3 regions of the Streptomyces sp. NBC_00252 genome follow, and region 1 is predicted to be linked to each of the others. Evidence: riboswitches for the same ligand, from Rfam matches in the RefSeq annotation. Region 1 holds a riboswitch; each other region holds the start of a gene.
What was found. Region 1 has a riboswitch for cyclic di-AMP ahead of OHT77_RS26285 (transglycosylase SLT domain-containing protein). Riboswitches for the same ligand answer to the same signal wherever they lie in the genome.

Region 2: it holds a riboswitch for cyclic di-AMP, as region 1 does, so the genes downstream of both, OHT77_RS07445 (LysM peptidoglycan-binding domain-containing M23 family metallopeptidase) here and OHT77_RS26285 (transglycosylase SLT domain-containing protein) in region 1, are expected to answer to the same signal.
Region 3: it holds a riboswitch for cyclic di-AMP, as region 1 does, so the genes downstream of both, OHT77_RS42780 (NlpC/P60 family protein) here and OHT77_RS26285 (transglycosylase SLT domain-containing protein) in region 1, are expected to answer to the same signal.

The regions. Positions count from the first base shown of each region.
Region 1 covers NZ_CP108087.1:5,955,184-5,962,978, reverse strand. The annotation lists gene OHT77_RS26295 (peptide MFS transporter) at 1-1,462, shown strand, start outside; gene OHT77_RS26290 (CocE/NonD family hydrolase) at 1,480-3,474, shown strand; cyclic di-AMP (ydaO/yuaA leader) riboswitch at 3,738-3,909, shown strand; gene OHT77_RS26285 (transglycosylase SLT domain-containing protein) at 3,913-4,392, shown strand; gene OHT77_RS26280 (HAD family hydrolase) at 4,457-5,263, opposite strand; gene OHT77_RS26275 (LacI family DNA-binding transcriptional regulator) at 5,370-6,398, opposite strand; gene OHT77_RS26270 (carbohydrate ABC transporter permease) at 6,471-7,352, opposite strand; gene OHT77_RS26265 (carbohydrate ABC transporter permease) at 7,349-7,795, opposite strand, start outside.
Region 2 covers NZ_CP108087.1:1,704,921-1,712,715, forward strand. The annotation lists gene OHT77_RS07435 (TetR/AcrR family transcriptional regulator) at 1-58, shown strand, start outside; gene OHT77_RS07440 (SGNH/GDSL hydrolase family protein) at 160-945, opposite strand; gene OHT77_RS07445 (LysM peptidoglycan-binding domain-containing M23 family metallopeptidase) at 1,191-2,102, opposite strand; cyclic di-AMP (ydaO/yuaA leader) riboswitch at 2,107-2,269, opposite strand; gene OHT77_RS07450 (alpha-galactosidase) at 2,572-4,644, opposite strand; gene OHT77_RS07455 (tyrosine-protein phosphatase) at 4,815-5,612, shown strand; gene OHT77_RS07460 (DUF6126 family protein) at 5,658-5,783, opposite strand; gene OHT77_RS07465 (helix-turn-helix domain-containing protein) at 5,780-6,412, opposite strand; gene OHT77_RS07470 (aspartate aminotransferase family protein) at 6,473-7,795, opposite strand, start outside.
Region 3 covers NZ_CP108087.1:9,590,928-9,598,722, reverse strand. The annotation lists gene OHT77_RS42800 (DEAD/DEAH box helicase) at 1-201, shown strand, start outside; gene OHT77_RS42795 (SCO5918 family protein) at 266-580, shown strand; gene OHT77_RS42790 (glyceraldehyde-3-phosphate dehydrogenase) at 738-2,183, shown strand; gene OHT77_RS42785 (DUF1996 domain-containing protein) at 2,265-4,391, opposite strand; cyclic di-AMP (ydaO/yuaA leader) riboswitch at 4,728-4,901, shown strand; gene OHT77_RS42780 (NlpC/P60 family protein) at 4,910-7,036, shown strand; gene OHT77_RS42775 (hypothetical protein) at 7,240-7,701, shown strand; gene OHT77_RS42770 (endonuclease/exonuclease/phosphatase family protein) at 7,703-7,795, opposite strand, start outside.

The DNA.
Region 1 (7,795 bases):
GCCGCCCGAGGACGACCACGCCTTCTTCGGCCAGCCCAGGGGCCTGCTCACGCTCTCCGGGCTCGAGGTCTGGGAGCGGTTCTCGTTCCTCGGCATGCAGGCCATCCTCGTCCTCTACTTCGCGGATACCGTCGCGCACGGCGGCATGGGCATGTCGTCCGGAACGGCCGCATCCGTGTCGGCAGCCTACGGAACGCTGGTCTATCTCGTCTCGGTCGCGGGCGGCTGGCTCGCCGACCGCATCCTCGGCTCGTACCGCGCGGTGCTCTGGGGCGGCATCCTCATCGCCTGCGGGCACTACGCGATGGCGGTGCCCACCCCCACGATGACCTGGGTCGGCCTCGGCCTGATCAGCGCCGGGACCGGCCTGCTCAAGCCCAACGTGGCCACCATGGTCGGCAAGCTCTACCGCACCGACGACGAACGCAGGGACGCCGGTTTCGCGCTCTACTACATGGCGATCAACATCGGCGCCTTCGCGGGCCCGCTGATCACCGGCTGGCTCGGCGACCACAAGGGCTGGCACTGGGGCTTCTCCGCCGCCGCGGTCGGCATGACCTTCGGACTGATCCAGTACGTCGCCGGCCGCCGTCACCTGGCCGGCCGCAGGAACACCGCCGAGTTCGCGCTCGCCCCGGACGCCATGCGCCGCGCGGTCCGGCTGATCGTCGTGGGGATCCTGGTCGCCGCCGTGCTGGCGACCGGACTGGCCTTGGCCGGCTGGCTCACGATGGGCCGCTTCGTCGACCTCCTCACCGTCATCTCCGTCATCGCGCCGGTCGTGTACTTCGCGGTGATGTTCATGAGCCCCCGGGTGAGCCCCGAGGAGCGCGGCCGGCTGCGCCCGTACATCGTGCTGTTCCTGGCCTCCACGGTCTTCAACTTCATCCTGTTCCAGGCGTATTCGACGATGATGCTGCTGGCCGCCTCGAACGCCGAGACCACCATCCTCGGCTTCGACTTCCCCGCCAGCTGGTACGCAAGCGCGCTCGGCGCCTTCGAGGTCGGGCTCGCACCCGTGGTCGCCGCGCTCTGGGTCCGCATGGGCCGCAGCCAGCCGCACGCCTCCAACAAGATCGCGATCGGCGTCGTGCTCGGCGGCCTGTCCTTCCTGCTGATGGTCCTGCCGACCAGCGGGCACACCGGCGACGCCTACCGCATGTCGGCCTGGTGGATCGTCGGCTCCTACTTCCTGCTCGGCCTCGGCGACATCCTCCTGGAGACCTCCGGCATGTCCGCCACCACCAAGCTCGCCCCGGCCGCCTTCTCCAGCCAGACCATGTCCCTCTGGTTCCTGTCCCTCGCCCTCGCCAACGGCATCCAGGCCCAGACCGTGAAGCTCTACGACGACGTCTCCAAACCGGCCTACTTCGGCGTCAACGGCGCGATCGCGGTGGCCGCTGGCCTCGCCGTGATGGCCGCCGCGCCCTGGCTGCGCCGCACCATGCACCCGGTCCACTGAACCTGCGGGGTCCCCTCATGCGCATCCGTACGTCCTTCCCCCACGAGACGACCCACGAGGACATCCGCATCCCCCTCGCGGACGGAACCCGGCTCTACGCGCGCGTGTGGCGCCCGGTGACGGACGAACCCGTCCCCGCGCTCCTGGAGTACCTCCCGTACCGCCTGACCGACTGGACCGCGCCCCGCGACGCGCAGCGCCACCCCTGGTACGCGGGCCACGGCTACGCCTCCGTCCGCGTCGACGTGCGCGGGCACGGCAACAGCGAGGGCCTGCCCGGCGACGAGTACGACGCGCAGGAACTCGCCGACGGCGTCGAGGTCGTCAACTGGCTCGCCGCGCAGCCCTGGTGCACCGGCAAGGTCGGCATGTTCGGCATCTCCTGGGGCGGCTTCAACTCCCTCCAGATCGCCGCCCTGGCCCCCGAGCCGCTGAAGGCGATCGTCACCGTCTGCTCCACGGACGACCGCTACGACAACGACGTGCACTACATGGGCGGTTCGGCCCTCGCCGTCGACCTGCACGCCTGGGCGGCCACCATGCTCGCCTTCGTCGCCCGCCCGCCGGACCCCGAGTACGCGGGCCTCGTCTGGCGCGACATGTGGCTGGGCCGCCTGGCGGAGATCGACCCGTTCATCCACACCTGGCTCGCCCACCAACTCCGCGACGACTACTGGAAGCACGGCAGCGTCTGCGAGGACTACGGCGCGATCGACGCGGCCGTCCTCGCGGTCGGCGGCTGGCACGACCCGTACCGCGACACGGTCATCCGGCTCGTCGAACACCTCCCGCCGGACCGCGTACGCGGCCTCATCGGCCCCTGGTCGCACCAGTACCCGGACCGCGGCCTCCCGCCCGGCCCCGCGATCGGCTTCCTCCAGGAGACCCTCCGCTGGTGGGACCACTGGTTGAAGGACAAGGACACCGGCGTCCTGACCGACCCCCTCCTCCGGGCCTACGTCAGCGACTCGCATCCCCCGGCCACGGTCTACGACACCCTCCCGGGCCGCTGGGTCGGCGAGCCCGCGTGGCCCTCGCCGCACGTGAAGACGACGACGTACGGCCTCCGGGGCGCCCCCGTGGTCGTCCGCTCCCCCATGCACACCGGGGTGGACGCGGGCCGGTTCTTCCCCTTCGGGAACGACGCCGACCTGCCGCCGGACCAGCGGGACGAGGACGCGCGGTCGGCGTGCTTCGAGTTCGAGGTGCCGGCCGAGACGTGGGTGCTGGGGCGACCGAGGGTACGGCTGCGGCTGACCTGCGAGGTGCCGCGCGGGCAGGTGATCGCCCGGCTCTGCGACGTCGCCCCCGACGGCTCCTCGACCCTGGTCACCCGGGGCGTGCTCAACCTGTCGGCGCGGCACGGGCGGGACCGGGCGGTGCCGTGGACGCCGGGGACCACCGAGGACGTCACCTTCGAGCTGAACGGCATCGGGCACGCGTTCCCGCCCGGGCACCGCATCCGGCTCGCGGTGTCGTCGGCGTACTGGCCGTGGATCTGGCCGCAGCCGGAGTCCGCGGCGGGCTTCACCCTGGACCCCGAGGGCAGCGCGCTCGAACTCCCGGTGCGGGAGCAGGAGTTGACGGACGACATCCACTTCGACGAACCCGAGGAGGCCGAGCCGCTCGGGGTCAACTACCCGGCCACGCTGGACGAACCGCGGCCCGAGCGACTGATCGTGCGGGATGTGGCGAAGGGCGAGTGGCGGCTCGAGGTCGACCCCCGGTACGGCGGCACGCGGGTGTATCCCGACGGGCTGGAGTTCACCGAGGACGCGCTGGAGACGTACACGATCGACGAGTCCGATCCGCTGTCCGCGCGCACCCTCTCGGAATGGTCGATCCGGCTGCACCGGCCGGAGCTCGGCTGGGACACGAGCGTGCGGACCCGGTCGGAGATCACCTGCGACGAAACGGACTTTCTTACCTCAAATGAGGTCATCTGCACCGAGGGTGGAGAAGTGATCTTCCATCGCACCTGGGAGAAAAGGATTCCGAGAACTGCCAGTTGAGGTTGAATGCCCGATTTGCCGTTCTTAATCCTCTCGTGAGTTGGGTCACGCGTTTCTGTGCGCGACCTGTGTCCCGGTCTGCCCGCGTTTCCCCTTGCGGCGATTGACAGTTGACCCTTGGCTCCTGCAAAGGATCAAGCGCCCCATACGCCTCAGACCAAGGTCAATAGGGGTTAGGTGTGATTCCGCCACTTGTTCCGGACATGTGCTCTCGCATAGTTTCCCGGCCTGTCGAGCGGAACGCCGAATCCTGCCGCCGCCCGGCATCCCAGTCACGAACTTCTCGCACGGCAGGAGCGGGGGAACCAGGTAAGTCGCCGGACCGGTCATCGCGACCGGGACGGCTAGGGGTTAAGTCACGTCCGCAAGGGCGCGGCCGGGCACCTCCCAGCCCGAACCCGACAGCTCACCTCGCAGGCGACGGAGAGGAACCTCGTCATGCCTGCAACCGCTCAGTCCCGCCGTGCCCGCCTCGTCCGCCGTGCCGTCATCGCCGGCACCGGTGCGGCGATCCTGGCCCTGCCCGTCGTCGGTGCGACCACCGCGTCCGCGGCCACCACGTCGACCACCGCCGCCTCCACCACGCTCGCCGGGTACCCCAACACCCTTGACGGGTGGATCCGGGAGTCGCTCGCGATCATGGCGCAGAAGGGGATTCCGGGTACGTACAACGGGATCTACCGGAACGTGATCCGTGAGTCGTCCGGCAACCAGTACGCGATCAACAACTGGGACTCCAACGCGGCGGCCGGTACGCCGTCGAAGGGGCTGCTCCAGGTGATCGACCCGACGTTCAACGCGTATCACGTGGCCGGGACTTCGTTCGACCCGTACGACCCGGTCGCGAACATCACCGCTGCCTGCAACTACGCGGCGGCCGTGTACGGGTCCATCGACAACGTGTACGGCGCTTACTAGAAAACAGCCGCAAAGAGAAACAGCCCCGCGCCCCTGAATGTGCCCCTGCGGGGCCATTCAGGGCTCAGCCGAGCAGTCTCTCCAGCACCACCGCGATGCCGTCGTCCTCGTTCGAGGACGTCACCTCGTCCGCCACCGCCTTGAGTTCGGGGTGGGCGTTGGCCATCGCCACCCCGTGCGCCGCCCAGTCGAACATCGGGATGTCGTTCGGCATGTCGCCGAAGGCGATGGTGTCGGAGGGGGTCAGGCCCAAGTGGCGGGCGGCCAGGGCCAGTCCCGTCGCCTTGGTGATGCCGAGTGGCTGGAGTTCGACGGTGCCGGGGCCCGACATGGTGACCGAGGCCAGCGAACCGACCACCGAGCGGGCCGTGGCCGCCAACTCGTCGTCCGCCAGGTCCGGGTGACGGAGCAACACCTTGCTGATGGGCTCGCACCAGAGGTCGTCCCGCCGGCCCACCCGCACCGAGGGAAGCGTGGGGTGCGGCATCAGGTAGCCGGGCTCGATGAGCGTGAGGCCGTCGACACCGTCCTGGTCGACCGCCGCGTACACCTGGCCCACTTCCGCCTCGATCTTCCCGAGCGCCGTCTCCGCCAACTCCCGGTCCAGGGTGACCGACCAGAGCAGACGGTCCGCGCCGGCGTCGTACAACTGCGCGCCCTGTCCGCACACCGCGAGCCCCTTGGAGCCGAGGTCGTCCAGCAGGGGCCGCACCCTCGGCGCGGGCCTGCCGGTGACGACGAGATGCCGGGCACCGGCCGCCGCCACCCGCGCGAGCACGGCGAGGGACCGGTCGGAGAGCGTGTCGTCACCGCGCAGCAGCGTCCCGTCCAGGTCGGTGGCGATCAGTGCATATGCGAGGGGTGCGGCCATGATCAGAGAATACGGATGGAAAGCCCCCCCGACTCGACACGAACCGGACGGCTCCTGCCTTCACATGCGTTGACCCGAGTTCCGGTTGGTTTGACAATTACGGCCGTTATGCCGACTCCCGTACCACCAGTTCCGTAGGCAGAATCACGCCGGCCGTGTCCTCGCCGGCGATCTGAGCCAGGAGCATGCGGACCATTTCGGCGCTGATGCGGTCGTAGGGCTGGCGCATGGTGGTGAGGGCCGGGGTGATGGAGGTGGCCGCGGCCGAGTCGTCGAAGCCTCCGACAGCGATGTCATCCGGGACCGAACGGCCCGATTTCTGGAGGGTGTTGACCACTCCGAGGGCCATCAGGTCCGAGGCCACGAAGACCGCGTCTATGTCCGGGGCCTGGGCGAGGAGGCGCCGTGCCGCTTCCTCGCCGCCCGTGCGGCGGTAGTCGCCCTCGACCACGAGGGTCGGGTCGTGCGGGAGGCCTGCCTCGGTGAGGACGTCCCTGTAACCCGCCAGGCGGTCGGGGCCGCCGGGGGCGTCCAGTGGGCCGGTGACCATGGCGATGCGACGGCGGCCTCGGGCGATGAGGTGGCGGACCATTTCCTGGGCGCCGTCGCGGTCGGCCGCTGCCACGTAGCTGTACTTGGAGGCCGTGCCGAGGGGTTTGCCGCAGGCCACCAACGGGATGCCCGCGGACCGGAGTTCGGCCGCCACCGGGTCGCCGCTGTGGTTGGAGACGAGGAGGACGCCGTCGACGTGGCCCGAGGTGATGTACCGCGTGAGGCGGCGGCGGTCGTCCTTCGACGACGCCAGCATCAGGAGCAGCGGGATGTCGTGGCGAGCCAGGTGTTCGGTGCAACCCCGCAGCAGGACATTGAAGTTGGGGTCCTCGAAGAACTTCTCCTGCGGCTCGGTGAGGAGGAACGCCACCGAGTCCGAGCGGCCGGTGCTCAGGGAGCGGGCGTGCCGGTTGACGACGTAGCCCGTCTTCCTGATCGCCGTCTCCACCGCGGTGCGGGCGGCCGGTGAGACGTAGTGGCCGCCGTTCAGGAACCGGGAGACCGTGCCCCGGGAGACCCCTGCCTCCCGGGCCACGTCGTGGATGGTGGGCGGCTTGCGGCGGCCGTTCGGACTGGTGGTCATGGTCCTCGTTCTGCCCGTTCGGGTGCGGTGGGGGGAGATACGGCTCAGCGCTGACACCTCGGGACGCACACCTCAGGCCTTGACCGATCCGCTCAGCAGGTCCAGGGACCAGAAGCGCTGGATCACCAGGAACAGCGCGATCAGGGGGAGGATCGCGAGGAAGCAGCCCATGATGACCAGGGTGTAGAGGGCGGGTTGGGAGGCGCCCTGGTTGAGCAGGGTGTAAAGGCCCAGCGTGAGCGGGAACTTGGTGTCGTCGGCGAGCATCACGTACGGCAGCAGGAAGTTGTTCCAGATGCCGACGAACTGGAAGAGGAACACCGTGATGAGCCCGGGCATCATCATCGGCACCGCAATCCGCGAGAAGATCCGCCACTCGCTCGCGCCGTCCATGCGGGCTGCCTCGAGGAGTTCGCTGGGGACGGACGCGGCCGCGTAGATGCGGACGAGGTAGACGCCGTAGGGGGAGAGGATCGACGGGAGGAGCATCGACCAGTACGAGTCGGCCAGGCCGAGCTTCGACAGGAGCAGGTACTGCGGGACGGTCAGCACGATGCTGGGGACGAGGACGCCTGCCAGCATCAGCTTGAAGACGAACTCCCGTCCCCTGAACGCGAATCGGCCGAGCGCGTAGCCGCCGGCGGCCGAGACCGCGGCGGAGAGGAGGGCGCCGCCGCCCGCGTAGAAGAGGGAGTTGACCATCCACTGCCAGTAGATGCCGTCGCGGTACGAGCTGAGCTGTTTGAGGTTGTCGAGGAAGCCGGTGCCGGGGGCGAAGGTGAACGTGGAGAAGAGTTCGCCGCGGCCCTTGCTGGCGGCGATGACGACCCAGATCACGGGGATCAGGCAGTACAGCGAGCCGAGGATCAGCACGAGGGTGGGCACCCACGCGGTGCGCTTCCGCCGGAGGAGGCCCGGGCGGGCGTCGGTGGCGGTGAGGGTGAGGGGGGTCATGCCCGGTCCTCCCGGGTGTAGCGGTCGGAGACACGCAGCAGGGTGAAGGAGAGCGCGAAGGTCGCCAGGGCCAGCACCACGGCGGTGGCGGAGGCGCCGTAGATGTCCGACCTGAGGAAGGCGGCGTCGTAGATGGCCATCAGCGGACTCCAGGAGCTGGAGAGGCCGTTGGTCAGCGGCTTGAGGGCCATGGGCTCGGTGAAGACCTGGAGCGTGGCGATGACCGAGAAGAAGAACGTGAGCACGAGGGACGGCATCACGATCGGGATCTTGATCCGCAGGGCGATCTTCAGGTCGGAGGCGCCGTCGATGCGGGCGGCCTCGTAGATCTCCTGGGGGATCGAGCGCAGCGCGGTGTAGATGACGATCATGTTGAAGCCGGTGCCGCCCCAGACCGCGATGTTCGCGAAGGAGAGGTACAGGTTGCCGCCGTCGAACAGGTC
Region 2 (7,795 bases), 4.3 Mb from region 1:
CGACGAGGCGCTCGCCCGTGAACTGGGGCTCGACCGGGCCGCGTTGACGACGCCCTGATCGGCCTCTCCGTAGCGACTCGGTTCACTTCGCGGACCGTGACGACGGCGCCCGTGGCACGCAGCGCACCAGGAGCGACCGCCGTATCCCCTCGCCCCTCCTCAGGCCACCGCCCCGATCCGCATCTTGATGGCGTCGGGTGACAGTGCGCCCTTCGCCTCCACGTGGTCGCCGGAGGACTCGCCGCGCAGCCGGCGTCCGATCCACGGCACCAGGTACTCGCGCGCCCAGTGGACATCGTCGCGCCGGATGTCGAGCGGGCCGCGCGGCGGCAGCGGGGGCCAGGGCTGCTCCGGGTCGGCCGGGACCTCGACGCCGAGGACCTGTCCGGCGCGGAGCGCCACGCGCGTGTGCCCCTCGGGAGAGAGGTGCAGCCGGTCGCCGTCCCAGGCCCGCCGGTCCTGGATGGTCTTCAGGGACCAGAGGTCGAGCACCGGGCAGCCGTAGCGGTCGGCGATGGCCCGCACATGTCCGTTGTAGGTGGCGATCTTGCCGCGCAGGTGCTTGAGCACGGGCACGCCGCGGGTGTCGAAGCCGGTCGTCACCATGACGGTGCCGACGGCGCCGGTGAGGTCGGCCACCGCGCGCTCGAAACGCTCGGCGACCTCGTCGGGGTCGGTGCCGGGGCGGATGATGTCGTTGCCGCCCGCGCTGAAGGAGACCAGGTCGGGGCCGAGCTCCTTGGCCCGGGTGAGCTGGTCGGCCACGATCTGGTCGAGCAGCTTTCCGCGCACGGCGAGGTTGGCGTACGCGAAGTCGCCTTCGGGCCGGCGATCCGCGAGCAGTACCGCGAACCGGTCGGCCCAGCCGACCATCGCGCCGTCGGGCCCAGGGTCGCCGACGCCTTCGGTGAAGCTGTCCCCCAGCGCCACGTACGACCCGATCACTGATCTGCTGTCACTCTTCGAATCGTTAGCCACGGCAACCATAATTCACCCTCGCCTGTGACCTACGCGATCGTAATAAGGGGTTGACGGACGGTGAGATAAGCCACTTGTAAAGGGTTGTCCAAAGTCGGAATAACTCTCTGACCAGGTACGTTGACGGCGAAACTGCCATACGCCGAAGGCCGGACCCGGGGATCGGGGTCCGGCCTTCGGTGCTGTGGGGGGGGTGGCGTCGGGGCCTGGGGTCAGCCGACGGTGACCCCGTGCGAGCGGAGATAGGCGACCGGGTCGACGTCCGAGCCGTAGTACGGCGTGGTCCGGATCTCGAAGTGCAGGTGCGGGCCGGTCACATTGCCGGTCGCGCCGGAGAGGCCGAGCTGCTGGCCCTCGGTGACGGTCTGGCCGGCCGAGACGGAGAGCTGCGACATGTGGGCGTACTGCGAGTACTCGCCGTCCGCGTGCCGGATGACGACCTCGTTGCCGTAGGCGCCGTCGTAGGCCGCCGAGACGACCGTGCCCGCGGCGACCGCCTTGATGGTGGTGCCGGTCGGGACGACGAAGTCGACGCCCGTGTGGTAGCCGCTGGACCACATGCTGCCGGCGACGCGGTAGCCGGTGCCGATGGTGCCGCCGGTCACGGGAAGGCCGTAGCCGGTGGAGGTGCTGGTGGTGTCGGCGCTCTGCGTGGCCGACGACTTCTTGGAAGAAGAGGAGAACGAGGACGAAGTGCCGGACGACGTCGACGACTTGGTCGTGTCCGTCCCCCTCGTCGTGGCCTTCTCACCGAGGGAGAGCTTCAGGCCCGGGTGGATCAGCGACGGGTTGCCGCCGATGGCCTCGCGGTTGTCCTGATAGATCTTCTTCCAGCCGCCGGTGACGTCCTGCTCCTCGGCGATCTTCGAGAGATAGTCGTCCGACTTCACCGAATACGTGGTGACGCGCGCCGACTTGGCGGCGGTGGACTTCTCGGTCGCCGTCTTCTCGACCACCGGAACGGACTGAACCGCCTTTTCCGGAGCGGAAGTCGTGGTCGCGGCATGGGCGCCGGTGGCTCCCATGAGCGGAAGGGCGAGTGCCGCGCCGCCGGTTCCGGCGACGGCTATCGAGCGGGTGAAGCGCTGGGGCTTCGGGCGGCGGTGTTTACCCTTCGCGGGCATGACGAATTCCTCTCCGGCGCCTGCGAGGTGAGCTGTCGGGTTCGGGCTGGAGATGCCCGGCCGCGCACTGGGCGCGTCTTGACCCCAAGCCCGTTCCGGAGACCGGAACAGGCGTCGTACCTGTGGGTCCCCCGCTCCTGCCGCATACGGGTGAGTGGATGCGAAGTCCGGTCGGCGGCAGGACTGGGCGTCCGTCCGGATTGGTGGCGAACGTAAGCGAGGAAGACGCAAAGGGACAAGCAGGAGGTTCCACGGATTTGCGTTTCTTGTGATCCCTTGTGGGAATTCACAGTCACCCTCCGTGAATTCCCCCAGGACCCTGCCCTTCAATTCCCCTGTAAAAGCACGTCAATTACGTGAACATGACGAACGACGCACGGTCACGAATATGACGCTGCTCACGTACGCGACTCTCAGGTTCCTTTATTCCAGAGCGAGTTGGACGAAGGCTGCAATTGGGACAGAAGGATCAGATGCGACGCAGCCGGAGAACCATCGCATCCAGGTCACCGCGCAGCCCGGTCGGCAGTCCGTGGTGCAACAGCACGGCCCCTCGGTGCACTTCGCCCGTTTCGAGGCATTCGTACGACACTGTCGGGTCGAGTCCGCGCAGCCTGAGCGCCGGGAGGGGCTCGCCGTAGTGCTGCGCCTGGAGGAGGGCGAGGACGACGGTCTCGTCGCCGCGGACGTACTGCACGGCGCTGAGTCCACCGGTCGGCGGGCGCAGGCGGTACAGGTCGCCGTGCTGCACGAGGGGCCGGATCTCCTTGTAGAGGTCCACCCAGCGGCGGGCCTCGGCGAGCTCCTCCTCGGTCCACTCCGAGAGGTCGCCGCCCACGCCGAGCACACCGGCCATGGCGCTCACGAACCGGAAGCGCAGGCTGCTGACCCGGCCGTTGAGCTGGGTGTTGGGGCTGTCGGTGACCCAGGCGGCCATCACGCGCGCGGGGTGGATCTGGCTGAAGCCGTACTGGATGGCGAGCCGGTCCAGCGGGTCGGTGTTGTCCGAGGTCCACACCTGGTCCGTGCGGCTCATGATGCCGAGGTCGATCCGGCCGCCGCCGCCCGAGCAGGACTCGAAGGCGACGCCCGGGTGGGCCTCCCGCAACCGGTCCAACAGGCCGTACAGGGCGCGCACATGATCCACCCAGAGGCGCTGCGGGTAGGCCTCGCCCGGCCAGCCCGCGTCGGTGAAGCAGCGGTTGAAGTCCCACTTCACGTAGTCGATCGGGGCGCTGGAGAGGAGCCCGTCGAGCTGCTCCCACAGGTACTCCTGGACGTCCTCGCGGGCGAGGTTCAGGACGAGCTGGTTGCGGAACTCCGTCCGCTTCCGTCCTTCCTGGTACTGCACCCAGTCGGGGTGCGCGCGGTACAGGTCGCTGTCCGCGTTGACCATCTCGGGCTCGACCCAGATGCCGAACCGCATGCCCAGGGCGTGCACACGGTCGGCGAGGGGCTTGAGCCCTGCCGGGAAGCGGTCCGGGTTGGGCGTCCAGTCGCCGAGCCCGGCGCGGTCGCTGGTGCGGGCGCCGAACCAGCCGTCGTCCACCACGAACAGCTCGACCCCGACCGCCGCCGCCCGCCGCGCGAGCACCTCCTGCTGGTCCTCGGAGATGTCGAACTGGGTGGCCTCCCAGGAGTTGTAGAGCACCGGCCGGTCCTGGTCCGCGTCCGGGATGACGTACGTCCGCTGGTACGTGTGCCAGGTGCGGCTCGCGCCGCCGTGGCCGGTGTCGCTCCACAGGCCGGCGAAGACCGGGGTCGTGAAGGACTCCCCCGGCGCCAGGAGCAGCAGCCCGGAGTCGTCGTACCCGGCGCCGCCGGTGATCTGCACGCGCGCGTCCGGGAGTTGGGCCACGGCGAGCCGCCAGGACCCCGACCAGCCGAGGGCGCAGCCGTACACCTCGCCGCGCTCCTCGGTCGCGTCGGTGTCGAGGGCGACCCAGGGGAGGTGCTGGTGTCCGGTGTGGCCGCGGCGGCTGCCGATGACCTTCTCACCGTAGGTGAGGTCGGAGCGCACCAGCCGGGACTCGGCGGCCCACCGGCCGTGCAGCTGGGACAGCCGCCAGCCCTCGCGCTCGGGCAGCGTCCAGGTCGCGGAGTCCGCACGCAGCAGCTCCAGGGGCGCGGCCCCGTCGTTGCCGAGGGTCGTCCAGCGCTCTACGACGTCACCGCGCGTCCGGTAGTGCAGCGTGATCGCAAGGCCGCCGTCCCGGAAGCGCAGCCGCAGCTCGTCGCCCTCGGTGTCGTACCGCTCGAAGGTCCATTCCGTGCCGCGGCGCTCGGGCGTGCGCACGGAGAGGGCGGGGCGGGCGAAGCGGGGGCCACCCTCGACGGGGTACTCCTCGCGGCCGTCGAGCCGCGACTCGAAGGAGGAGGCGCCGGGCAGCGGCCGGGCCGCCAGTTCCTCGGCGTCGGCGAGTGCGATCGCGGGGCCCCAGTGCAGGTGGAGCAGCTCGTCCTGCTCGGTGAGATGGACGGCATAGCTGCTCGTCGGGCCCGACAGCACCCACGTACGGCCGTTCTCGGCGATCTCCAACATCAAGCCCCTCACAGATTCGAACAAGTCCGCTCAAGCACCAACATCATCAACGGCACGGGGCCTGCGAGGCAACGCCTGTGGACAACTCATTGCCTGGGGAACCCATGTCGTATCGTCGAGAACGTGCCCGCCGGTGAGCCGCGTCGTCGGGCCGAGTGGGAGGAGTCCTCGTGACGCAGCAGATTCCGTCGACCGAGCCGGAGTTGTCCGGAGTGCGCAATTTCCGGGACGTGGGCGGACTTCCGACGGTGGACGGACGCCGGGTGCGGCACGGGGTGCTGTTCCGCAGCGGCCACCTCGCGCACGCGACCGACGAGGACGCCGCGTTCCTCGGCTCGCTGGGCCTGCACACGATCTTCGACTTCCGTAACGCGTCGGACCAGAAGCTGGAGGGTCCCGACGTCGAGCTGCCGGGTGTGCGCAATGTGAATCTGCCGCTGAGCGACCCGGCGGACGGCTCCGAGTTCTGGAAGATGGTCCGCGACGGCGAGATGGAGCAGCTGCGCGAGATCCTCGGCGACGGCAAGGGCGCCGCCCGCATGGTCGCGTCGTACCGGACGATCATCAAGGAGCGCACCGCCGAGCACTCCCAGGTGCTGCGCTCCCTCGCGGACGACAGCGTCCCCGCGCTGATGCACTGCGCGGCGGGCAAGGACCGCGCGGGTCTGTCGATAGCCGTGACGCTGCTCGCCCTCGGCGTGGAGCGCGAGGCGATCGTGACCGACTACCTGGAGTCGAACGCGAAGCACCGTCGCTACAAGGTGCGCCGCAGCAGTTCCTCCGCCTCGGCCTACTCCCCCGAGGTGATGGAGCTCCTCAGCCCCCTCTTCGACGCCCGCGCCGAATATCTGACGGCGGCCTTCGAGACCGTCGAGGAGACCTGGGGCAGCGTGGACGCCTACCTGGAACAGGGGCTCGGGATCACCCCGGAGATCCGGGAGCGGCTGCGCGAGCGCCTGCTCGACTGAACCGGCCGAGGCTACCGGCCCGGCTCAACAGGCCGCCGTCGCGGGCTACTTGGCGCCCACGGAGAACAGCAGGTAGATGAAGGCCGCGAAGAGGTGGCCGACGGCGATGTAGATGATGAGCCGGATCCACAGGGCGCGCGGGAACTTGTCCTCGATGTTGTTGCCGCTCATGACGTCTCTCCGGTGATCGGGCCCAGGCACAGGGTGGCCGTGGGGCTCTGCAGCAGGGTGTGGACGAACAGGACCTCGACGCCGTCCTCGTCGGCGGCGGCGAGGCGGTGCGGGGTCAGCGAGTCGAAGTGGGCGCTGTCGCCCGGCGCGAGGATGTGCGCGGTGTCGCCGAGCCGCAGCCGCAGTCGGCCGGTGAGGACGTAGAGCCACTCCTCGCCGGGGTGCACGCGCACGATGTCGCCCTGGGAGCCGTGCGGGATGCGGACGCGCAGCGACTGCATCCCGCGGCCGGGGGCCCCGGCCTGCCAGTAGGTCCAGCCGCCCGCGCGGGTCGGTTCCATGTCGGCGGCGCGGACGACGGAGTCCCGGTCGGTGGCCGTCTCGCCGAGCAGATCCGAGACTGTCGTACCGTAGATGCGGGCGAGCGCGAGCAGCATCGGCAGCGAGGGCTGGCGCTGCCCGGTCTCCAGACGGGAGAGATGGGCGGGCGAGAGCCCGGCGGAGCGGGCGGCGGCCTCCAGGGTGAGGGAGGCGCGGCGGCGCAGCGCGCGGAGCTGTGGTGCGACGGTGGCCGGCAGGTCTTCGGCCGGCCCTGCCGACGGTTCCGGCCCGGTCTCGGAGGAGCTCATGTCCTCCATTCAGCCGGACTTTTGCCCCTGCGGCAAATTTCTTGCCTCAGGGGCAAAAACCTAGCGGTTGGCCACCGCCTGCTTCACCAGTGTCTTGCTGAAGTCCCACATCAGCCCGCCACCACTGTGCGCGTCGTCCATCACGGCGGTGAACGCGTCTACGAACCGGTCCACCTCACGCTCGCCGATGATCAGCGGCGGGATCAGCTTGATGACCTCCAGGTGGTCGCCGGAGACCTGGGTGAGGATCCGGTGCCGCTGGAGCAGCGGTACGACCACCATCTGCGCGAACAGGCCCTTGCGCGCGGCCTGCAGCATGGTCCAACGGCTGCGCAGCTTCAGGGACTTGGGCCTGCCGAACTCGATGCCGATCATCAGGCCCCGGCCGCGGACATCCGCGAGCAGTTCGTACTTGTCGACCAGCGCGGCGAGCCGGGACCTCAACTGGTCCCCGGTGGCACGGGCGTTGGCGACGACCTGCTCGTTCTCCATGACGGACAGCACGGCGAGGCCGGCCGCCATGGCCTGGGCGTTGGCCCCGAAGCTCGCCGAGTGGACCAGCACCCGGTCCATGGACGAGTAGACCTTCTTGAAGATCCAGTCCTTGCCGAGGGTGGCACCGACCGGCACATAGCCGCCGGAGAGCGCCTTGGCCACGCACACCAAGTCAGGCTCCACGCCCTCCTCGTGCTGGTAGGCGTAGAAGTCGCCGGTGCGCCCGAGGCCGGTCTGCACCTCGTCGGCGATGAGCAACGCCTTGTGCTGGTGCAGGAGTTCCTGCGCGGCGCGCAGATAGCCGGGCGGCGCCTCGTGGACGCCCTTGCCCTGGATCGGCTCGACGACGAGCGCGGCGACGTCGCCCTTCTTCAACTCCCGTGCCAGGGCGTCGAGATCGCCGAGCGGCAGGGCCGTGTCGGGCAGCAGCGGGGCGAAGCCGTCGCGGAAGCCGTCCTCGCCGTTGACCGAGAGCGAGCCGGTGGTGAGGCCGTGGAAGGCGTGGTCGCAGTAGAGGACGCGGGGTTTCCCGGTGGCGTAGCGGGCGAACTTGAGCGCGGTCTCGACCGCCTCCGTGCCGCTGTTGCCGAAGAACACCCGGTCCAGGTGCGGGCTGTGGGTGAGGAGTTGCTCGGCGAGCAGGCCGGGCAGCGGCTGGCAGTCGAAGCGGGTGAGGTCGGCGAGCTGGGCGTCGAGGACGTCGTGCACCGCCTTGCGGACGACGGGGTGGTGGCGGCCCAGGCCCATCACCCCGAACCCGGCGAGCATGTCGAGGTAGTCGTTGCCTTCGGCGTCCCAGAAGTAGGCGCCCTCGCCCCGCTCGTAGACCTTGTCGAAGCCGATGGTGTGGAGCATGCGCGGGAGCTGGTGGTTGAGGTACTTGGCGTG
Region 3 (7,795 bases), 3.6 Mb from region 1:
TCCGGTGTCCCGGTCGTCATCACCGCGCCGGTCGTGGAGCGCGAGCGCACCCGTCGCCCGTCCTCCTCCTCGTCCCGGGGCCGTCGTGGCCGTCCGGCCGGCGAGGGCCGGTCCACCGGTGGTGCGGCCCGTCGCAGCAGCGGCGGCAGCGGAAGCAGCAGCCGGGGGCAGCGACGGTCGTCCTTCGGCCCCGCGGCCTGAGGACCAACTCGGCGCCTCCGGGCGCCCGTTCGGCCCCCGATCCTCCTTCTCTCTGTGAGGCAACATGCGCTGTGTCATCGCCCGGTATCCCTTCGACCTCACCAAGATGGGTGTCCTGGAGACGATGAAGGGCATCAAGCCCGAACTGATCACGGGTGAGTCCGTGACCATCGGGCGGCGCCGCTACCCCGTCAAGCAGGTGGGGCAGGTCATCACCCGGCAGGACCCGCGTGACTTCAACAGCGGCGAGGTCGTCCGGGCCATGACCCGGCTCGGCTTCACCTGCCACGGTCTGCCCGAGGCGACGCCCGTGCAGGCGCTCACGCCGTTCGAGAACGCCTCGGCCCTGCTGGGCAGCGGCGCGCCCCAGGACGTGTAGCAGCGACACCAGTACCACCATGAGGGCCCTGCCGACGCGCGTCGGCAGGGCCCTCACGGCGTTCCAGGCCTTCTACGGGCCGGGCGGTACCCCTGCTGAACGGGCAGATGAACAGCGGGTTAGCATATGAGCGCCGCCTAGCTCGAAAGAGAAACCTGTGCCTGTCAACGAGGACTCGTTCACCAACTGGAAGACCCGCGAGGAGATCGCGGAGTCGATGATCCCGATGATCGGGAAGCTGCACCGCGAGCGGGACGTCACCGTCCTGCTGCACAGCCGCTCCCTGGTCAACAAGTCGGTGGTCAGCATCCTCAAGACCCACCGGTTCGCCCGCCAGATCGACGGCGAGGAACTCTCCGTCACCGAGACCCTCCCCTACCTGCGGACGCTCACCACGCTCGACCTGGGCCCCTCGCAGATCGACATCGGCATGCTTGCCGCGACCCACCGCGCCGACGAACGCGGCCTGTCCGCCGAGGAGTTCACCGCCGAGGCCGTCGCCGGTGCCACGGGCGCCAACAAGATCGAGCGCCGCGAGGGCCGCGATGTCGTCCTCTACGGCTTCGGCCGCATCGGCCGCCTGGTCGCCCGCCTCCTCATCGAGAAGTCCGGCTCGGGCAACGGCCTGCGGCTGCGCGCCATCGTCGTACGGCGGGGCGGGGAACAGGACATCGTGAAGCGCGCCTCGCTGCTGCGCCGCGACTCGATCCACGGCCAGTTCCAGGGCACGATCACCGTCGACGAGGCGAACAGCACGATCGTCGCCAACGGCAACGAGATCAAGGTGATCTACGCGAGCGACCCGTCCGAGGTCGACTACACGGCCTACGGCATCAAGGACGCCATCCTCATCGACAACACGGGCAAGTGGCGTGACCGGCAAGGACTTTCGCAGCATCTGCGGCCCGGCGTCGACAAGGTCGTCCTGACCGCGCCCGGCAAGGACGACGTCCCGAACATCGTGCACGGCGTCAACCACGACACCATCAAGCCCGACGAGCGGATCCTGTCCTGCGCGTCCTGCACCACCAACGCGATCGTGCCGCCGCTGAAGGCGATGGCCGACGAGTACGGTGTGCTGCGCGGCCACGTGGAGACCGTCCACTCGTTCACCAACGACCAGAACCTGCTGGACAATTACCACAAGGCCGACCGCCGCGGCCGTTCGGCGCCGCTGAACATGGTGATCACCGAGACCGGTGCCGCATCCGCCGTCGCCAAGGCGCTGCCCGACTTGAAGGCGCCGATCACCGGCAGCTCGATCCGCGTCCCGGTGCCGGACGTCTCGATCGCCATCCTCAGCCTGCGCCTGGGCCGTGAGACCACCCGCGCCGAGGTCCTCGACTACCTGCGCGACGTCTCGCTGACGTCCCCGCTGAAGCGGCAGATCGACTTCACCACCGCCCCCGACGCGGTGTCGAGCGACTTCATGGGCTCGCGCCACGCCTCGATCATCGACGCGGGCGCCACCAAGGTCGACGGCGACAACGCGATCCTCTACCTCTGGTACGACAACGAGTTCGGCTACTCCTGCCAGGTCGTCCGGGTGGTCCAGCACGTCACCGGGGTCGAGTACCCGACGTACCCCGCGCCGGCCGTCTGATCCCGACGCGCTGAACGCACTGCGGCCCGGCCACCCAAGTGAGGGTGACCGGGCCGCAGTTGATCACAGCCGTGCGTGGTGTCAGCGGGAGCTGCGCTTGCTCCGGTAGAGCACCACGAACCCGGCGACGAGCAGCAGCGCACCGGCCACGGCGGGCCACAGGTTCGCGCCGGTCTCCGCGAGACCGCCCTGTGCCTGCGGCTCGTTCGGGCTCACGGCGGCGTAGCTCTCGCCGCCGGAACTCGCGGCGGGCGGCGTCGTCTCGGCGGTGCCGACCTCGCCACCGGAGGCGGCCTTGTCGTCCGAACCACCCTGGGTCGGCGTCGACTTGGAGCCCTCGGTCTTCGTGTCAGCCTTGGGCACCGAGACGGCGGTGGTCAGCGATCCCGGGTCCGTGGTCTGCACGTCGGTGGGCTGGTCGTCGGGCGCGCTGGTCGCGGGGTCCGCGGTGGCCTGGCCGCCGTTGTCACCCTTTCCGCCGTTCCCGCCGTTGTCACCGCTTCCGGCGTTGCCGCCGTTGTCACCACCGCCGGCGTTCCCGCCGTTGCCCTGGTTGCCGCCGTTCCCGGCGGGCTCGTCGGACGCGGTCGCGCCGGCCGTCGGCTGGGCGCTGTCGGTGGCCGTCGGGGACTCCTGCGGTTCACCGGAACCGGAGCCGCCGCCGTTGCCGGAGCCGCCGGCGTTGCCCGAACCGCCGCCCGAGCCGGAGCCGTCGCCCGAGCCGCCGGGGTCGTTGTCCGTCCCCGCGCCGCACTTCTCGCCGTTGTTGATGCAGTTGACCATGTCCTTCATCAGGCCCTCGTCGAAGACGTTGATGAAGTCGCCGTGGTCGGTGACGGGCTTGTGCTGCTGCTCGGGGAAGGAGTCCACCGCGAACAGCGGAGTCGTCTTCCCGCCGTCCTGGAGGCTCGGCGCCTTCACGTCGTAGACGATCCGCTGGACCAGCTGCGGGATGGCCTCGAAGCCGGCGGGGCAGGTGCCGTCGGCGGCCTCGAAGGCCACGTGGGTGCGGTGGTTGGCGCTGTCGATGTTGCGGCCGTCCCAGCAGCTCTGGAACTTGAAGGTGCGCACGACGTCACTGCCGGACGGGCACAGCGGGTACTTGTCCTTGAGCTGCCGGTCCTCGAAACCGGTGCAGCTCCAGGAGGCGTTGGCGTTGGCCGGGCCGTTCACGAAGGCCTTCGCGTCACCCGTGATGATGCGCAGGAGGCGCGGCATCGCGACGACCTTGCTCTTCGGGTTGCCCACGAACGTCAGCGTGGCCGCCCTGGCCGTGACGATCTGGCCGGAGTTGCCTTCGGTGCCGCCGCCGGGCTTGTCGGCGTCCCGCTCCTGCTTGCCGTTCTGCAGACGCAGCACGGGCCAGTAGTACGTGGACTTGTCGCCCTGGTTCTCGCAGCTCGTGTTCGCCTTCGCCAGGTCGTCGTCACTGGCGAACGCGTTGTTGGACTGGTTGCCGACGTAGTCGTGGAAGTGGTGGGCGCCGTTGGTCACCCCGGGGGCGACGATCACGTTGTCGGAGTTGAACAGGCCGTTCTCGTTCACCCCACAGGCGGTGACGAACGTGCCGCGGGAGGCGTCGGCCTGGTCCTGTGCCGCGTTCACGTTGGGCTGTACGGAGGTGATGTCCGCGTAGTCCGAGGCGACCGGTCCGTTGGTGGAGGGCTGGTTGCCCTGCTGGTCCTGGCCGCCGGCGCTGGCGCTGGCGTCACCGCCGGCAGTGGCGGCCCCGCTGGCGTCGCCGTTGCCCTTGTCGTCGCCGCTCTGGTCGTCGGACCCGTTCGTGGGCGCGATCAGCGTGCAGCCGGCGAGCGCGTCGAGTCCCTCCGGGCGGTCGCCGACACGCGCGATGGCGTCGTCGATCCGGCCGATCGTCGCGGCCCGCTTCTCCTTCAACGGATTCATGATCGCGTTGTCGGCGAAGGAGGCGTCCTGGCGTATGGACTCGGTGGAGTCCTTGAGCTTCTGGTAGGCCTCGGTTATCTGCTGGTCCAGAAGCGCGAGTTGGTTGTCGACCTCGGTCTTCGCCGCGTCGGGCACCGTCGTCAACTGGGTCCCGATGTCCGGGCAGTCGATCGTCGCGCCGTCCGATGCCGCATCGGGAGACCCTTGCTGGGTGGTGTCACCGCCCCAGCCCTCGGACGCCGACGCGTAGACGTTCGCCGCCACCAGTCCTCCGCCGCCCAGCATCAGGGCGACTGCTGCCATCGTCGCGCGTCGTGCGCCCGTGGGGCGTCTGCGCGTGTTGCGTGCCAAGGAAGTTGCTCCTACACGTATCGGTCGGCCCGGCTCGTCCCGGCATGGAAATCCCCCGCACCAATACGGGGCGGGGTGCCGGTGTGTTCAACCGTCCCAAAAATTCATAGCGACCTCTTATGGAGCTCCTGGCACGGTGGCCCCCAAGAGCCCTCGCCACACCCAGGACGAGGTAAAGGTCACAAATACGTATCGGACATATCGCGCTTCAACCTTCACATGAGGCACACACGTTGGCTAGGTTGACGCCCAGGCCGTACGACCTACACCGGCGATCAGCGCCGGGCCGCGCGGCTCGCGTCGAATCCGGTGCGTCGCTCGCGACAGCCGGAACCGGGGACCCAACCGACTTGGGGTGAATCGGCCCAACCGCCCATCTGGGCAAGGACCGTAGGGCACACCTTCCGTGATCGACCGCCCGAACCCGACAGCTAACCCGGTAGGCGCGTTACGGAAGGAGCACGTCTGCCATGCCGGCAGAACGAAGTACGCGCACCGGAGGCAGTGGCCCCACCGTGGACGACCGACCCAGCCGTGACGAAGTCCAGCGGCGGATCAACTCCCTTTACGACCGGGCCGAGACGGCCACCGGGAACTACAACGCCACCCGTGCGATGTCCGGGGGCCCGCGCAAGCGTGTCGAACCCCGGTCCGGCGCTCCGCGTCCTTCCGACCCCGCCCTCGACGCCGTCACCCGGCAGTTGTTCGACCGGGCGCGGGCCCAACTCGGCCCGACCGTACCGGCGATCCTGCCGCCCAGCAGGACGGGCCGTCCGGCGGCGGCACGTTCCGAGCGCTCCGAGCGACGCCCCGAGGGTGACGGCGGCGGGCGGGCGCTCGAAGCGCAGCCCGGCCGCGCTGTCGCCGAGCTGACCGCGGGGACGTCCGTACCGGACATCACCAGCCAGCACCTCGCCTCCCCCGTCGCGGAGTTGACCGCGCGGCCGGTCGCCGAGTTGCTGCCCGCCGCGCCGCAGACACCGCAGGCGCAGGCACCGCAGGCACCGCAGGCACCGCAGCTGCCCCAGCCGACCATGCTCGACCTGCCGCCCGTGCCCGCCGTCGAGATGACACCGGCGCCCTTCGCACAGCCGCAGCAGTTCGCACCGACCTTCGCCCCGGCTCCGGCCTTCGACCCGCTCACCGCGGACCTCAACCTGCTCCCGTCCATCGCCGCACCGCGCTCCGAACCGGCCCCGGCGCTGGCCACCTGGCCGCCCGCCGAGTCCAACTGGCCTACACCGGAGGCGACTTGGTCGACCGGGCAGACCCCGGTGATCCCCGAGCAGCAGCCATGGTCGACCGGCCAGATGCCGATCGTGGCCGCACCGGAGACCCCTTGGTCCAGCGGTCAGATGCCAATGGTGGCCGCACCGGAGACTCCCTGGTCCAGCCGTCAGATGCCGATGGTGACCGAGCAGCAGGCATGGTCCACGGGCCAGCTGCCCGCCATACCCCAGCAACAGACCTGGTCCACCGGAGAGATGCCGGTCGTGACCCAGCAACAGGCCGCGTCCACTGGGCAGATACCGCTCGCGGCCCAGCAACAGGCCACCTCCACGGGCCAGATACCGGTCGTGCCCGAGCAACAGCCTTGGGCCACCGGCCAGATGCCCGTCGTGGCCGCGCCGGAGCCGACGTGGTCGACCGGGCAGACACCCGTGATCCCCGAGCAGCAGACGTGGTCGACCGGGCAGACGCCGATCGTGGCCGCGCCGGAGACGCCCTGGTCCAGCGGCCAGATGCCGATGGTGACCGAGCAGCAGACGTGGTCCACCGGCCAGACGCCGATCGTGGCCGCCCCGGAGACCCCCTGGTCCAGCGGCCAGATGCCGATGGTGACCGAGCAGCAGGCATGGTCCACCGGCCAGCTGCCCGCCATGCCGCAGCAACAACCCTGGTCCACCGGCCAGATGCCCGCCCTGCCCGAGCAACAGCCTTGGTCCACGGGCCAGTTGCCCCTGATGCCCGAGCAGCCGACCGCGTACCCCGCGCCGCCGCAGGACTGGCGCCCGCCGCAGCAGGAGTGGCAGCCGGTCCCGCCCGCCGCCGAGGTCGCCTTCGCCGCGGCGCCCCTCCTCGGGCCCGAGGTCTCCTTCGCCGCGGCTCCGCTGCTCGCCCCCGAGGTCACCGCGGCCGCCGCGCCGGCCATGGCCCCGGAGATCATTCTCCCGGCGGCCCCGGCCATGAGCCCGACGGTCGCCGCGCCCGTCCCCGTCGCCCCGGACGCGGGCACCCAGAGCAAGACCGCCATCGCGCTCGCCTTCGCCCGCGCCCAGATCGGCAGGCCCTGCCTGTGGGGCGCGGCGGGACCGGACGCGTACGACTGCTCCAGCCTCACCCAGGCCTCCTGGAAGGCCGCGGGCGTCCACCTCCCGCGCACCGCGCAGGAACAGTCGAGCGCCGGCACGCTCGTCCCGCTCACCGACATCCGCCCCGGTGACCTGCTGTTCTTCCACGACAGCGTCGACCACGTCGGTCTCTACACCGGCAACGGCCTGATGATCCACGCGCCGAGCCCGGGGACGCCGATCCGCGAGGAGTCGATCTTCTACGCCGGTTCGGCCGCCATCCGGGGCGCCGTACGGCCCGCCTGAGCCGCCCGGGGCCGGGTGTTCCCGGCCCCGACCGCGCCCGTCCCGCCACTCTCTCCCGGGCGTGTCGTTGGTCCGTACGAGTGGTGGAACCTCCGACACGGTCGTAGCGTCAACAGGGAGACGAGATCGTGTGCCTCGACAGGCGGGTCCCCCGCCGGTGCGAGTACGGGGCGACGAGGACGAACAGGCGGCCGGGAGCGGACATGTACAAACACACCATGGTCGGAGTCGTCACGCTGTGTGCCGCCGCCCTGCTGGCGCCGGCTGTCGGCAGCTCGGCCGCGGCATCGGTGCGCACGGAGCCGGTGGCCGCTCACCGGCAGTTCCAGAGCCCCGTCCTCGTCGACTGCCTGTGGCACCCCGAGGTGCGCCCCTCCGACTTCACGCTCGCGTGCGGGGACGGCAACAGCCGCCTCACGTCGCTGCACTGGACGTCCTGGAACGACACCTCCGCGACGGCCACGGGCGTCAACATGGTGAACGACTGCGTCCCCTACTGCGCGGCGGGCAAGTTCCACTCGTACCCGGTCGTCGTCCGCCTCGACACCCCGCAGACCTGGAAGCGGCACCCCCAGGTGCAGCAGTACGGCCAGATCAGCCTGACGTACACCGCGGGCCGGCCCGACAAGTTCGCGCACGTCGTGACGTACCCCCTGTGGAACTGACTCACAGGGACAGCTCCACCACCAGCGGCCGGTGATCCGAGATCGCCGTCCTGGGCACCCGCACCGCCCCTACGGCGTCCTCGCCGAGCCCGTT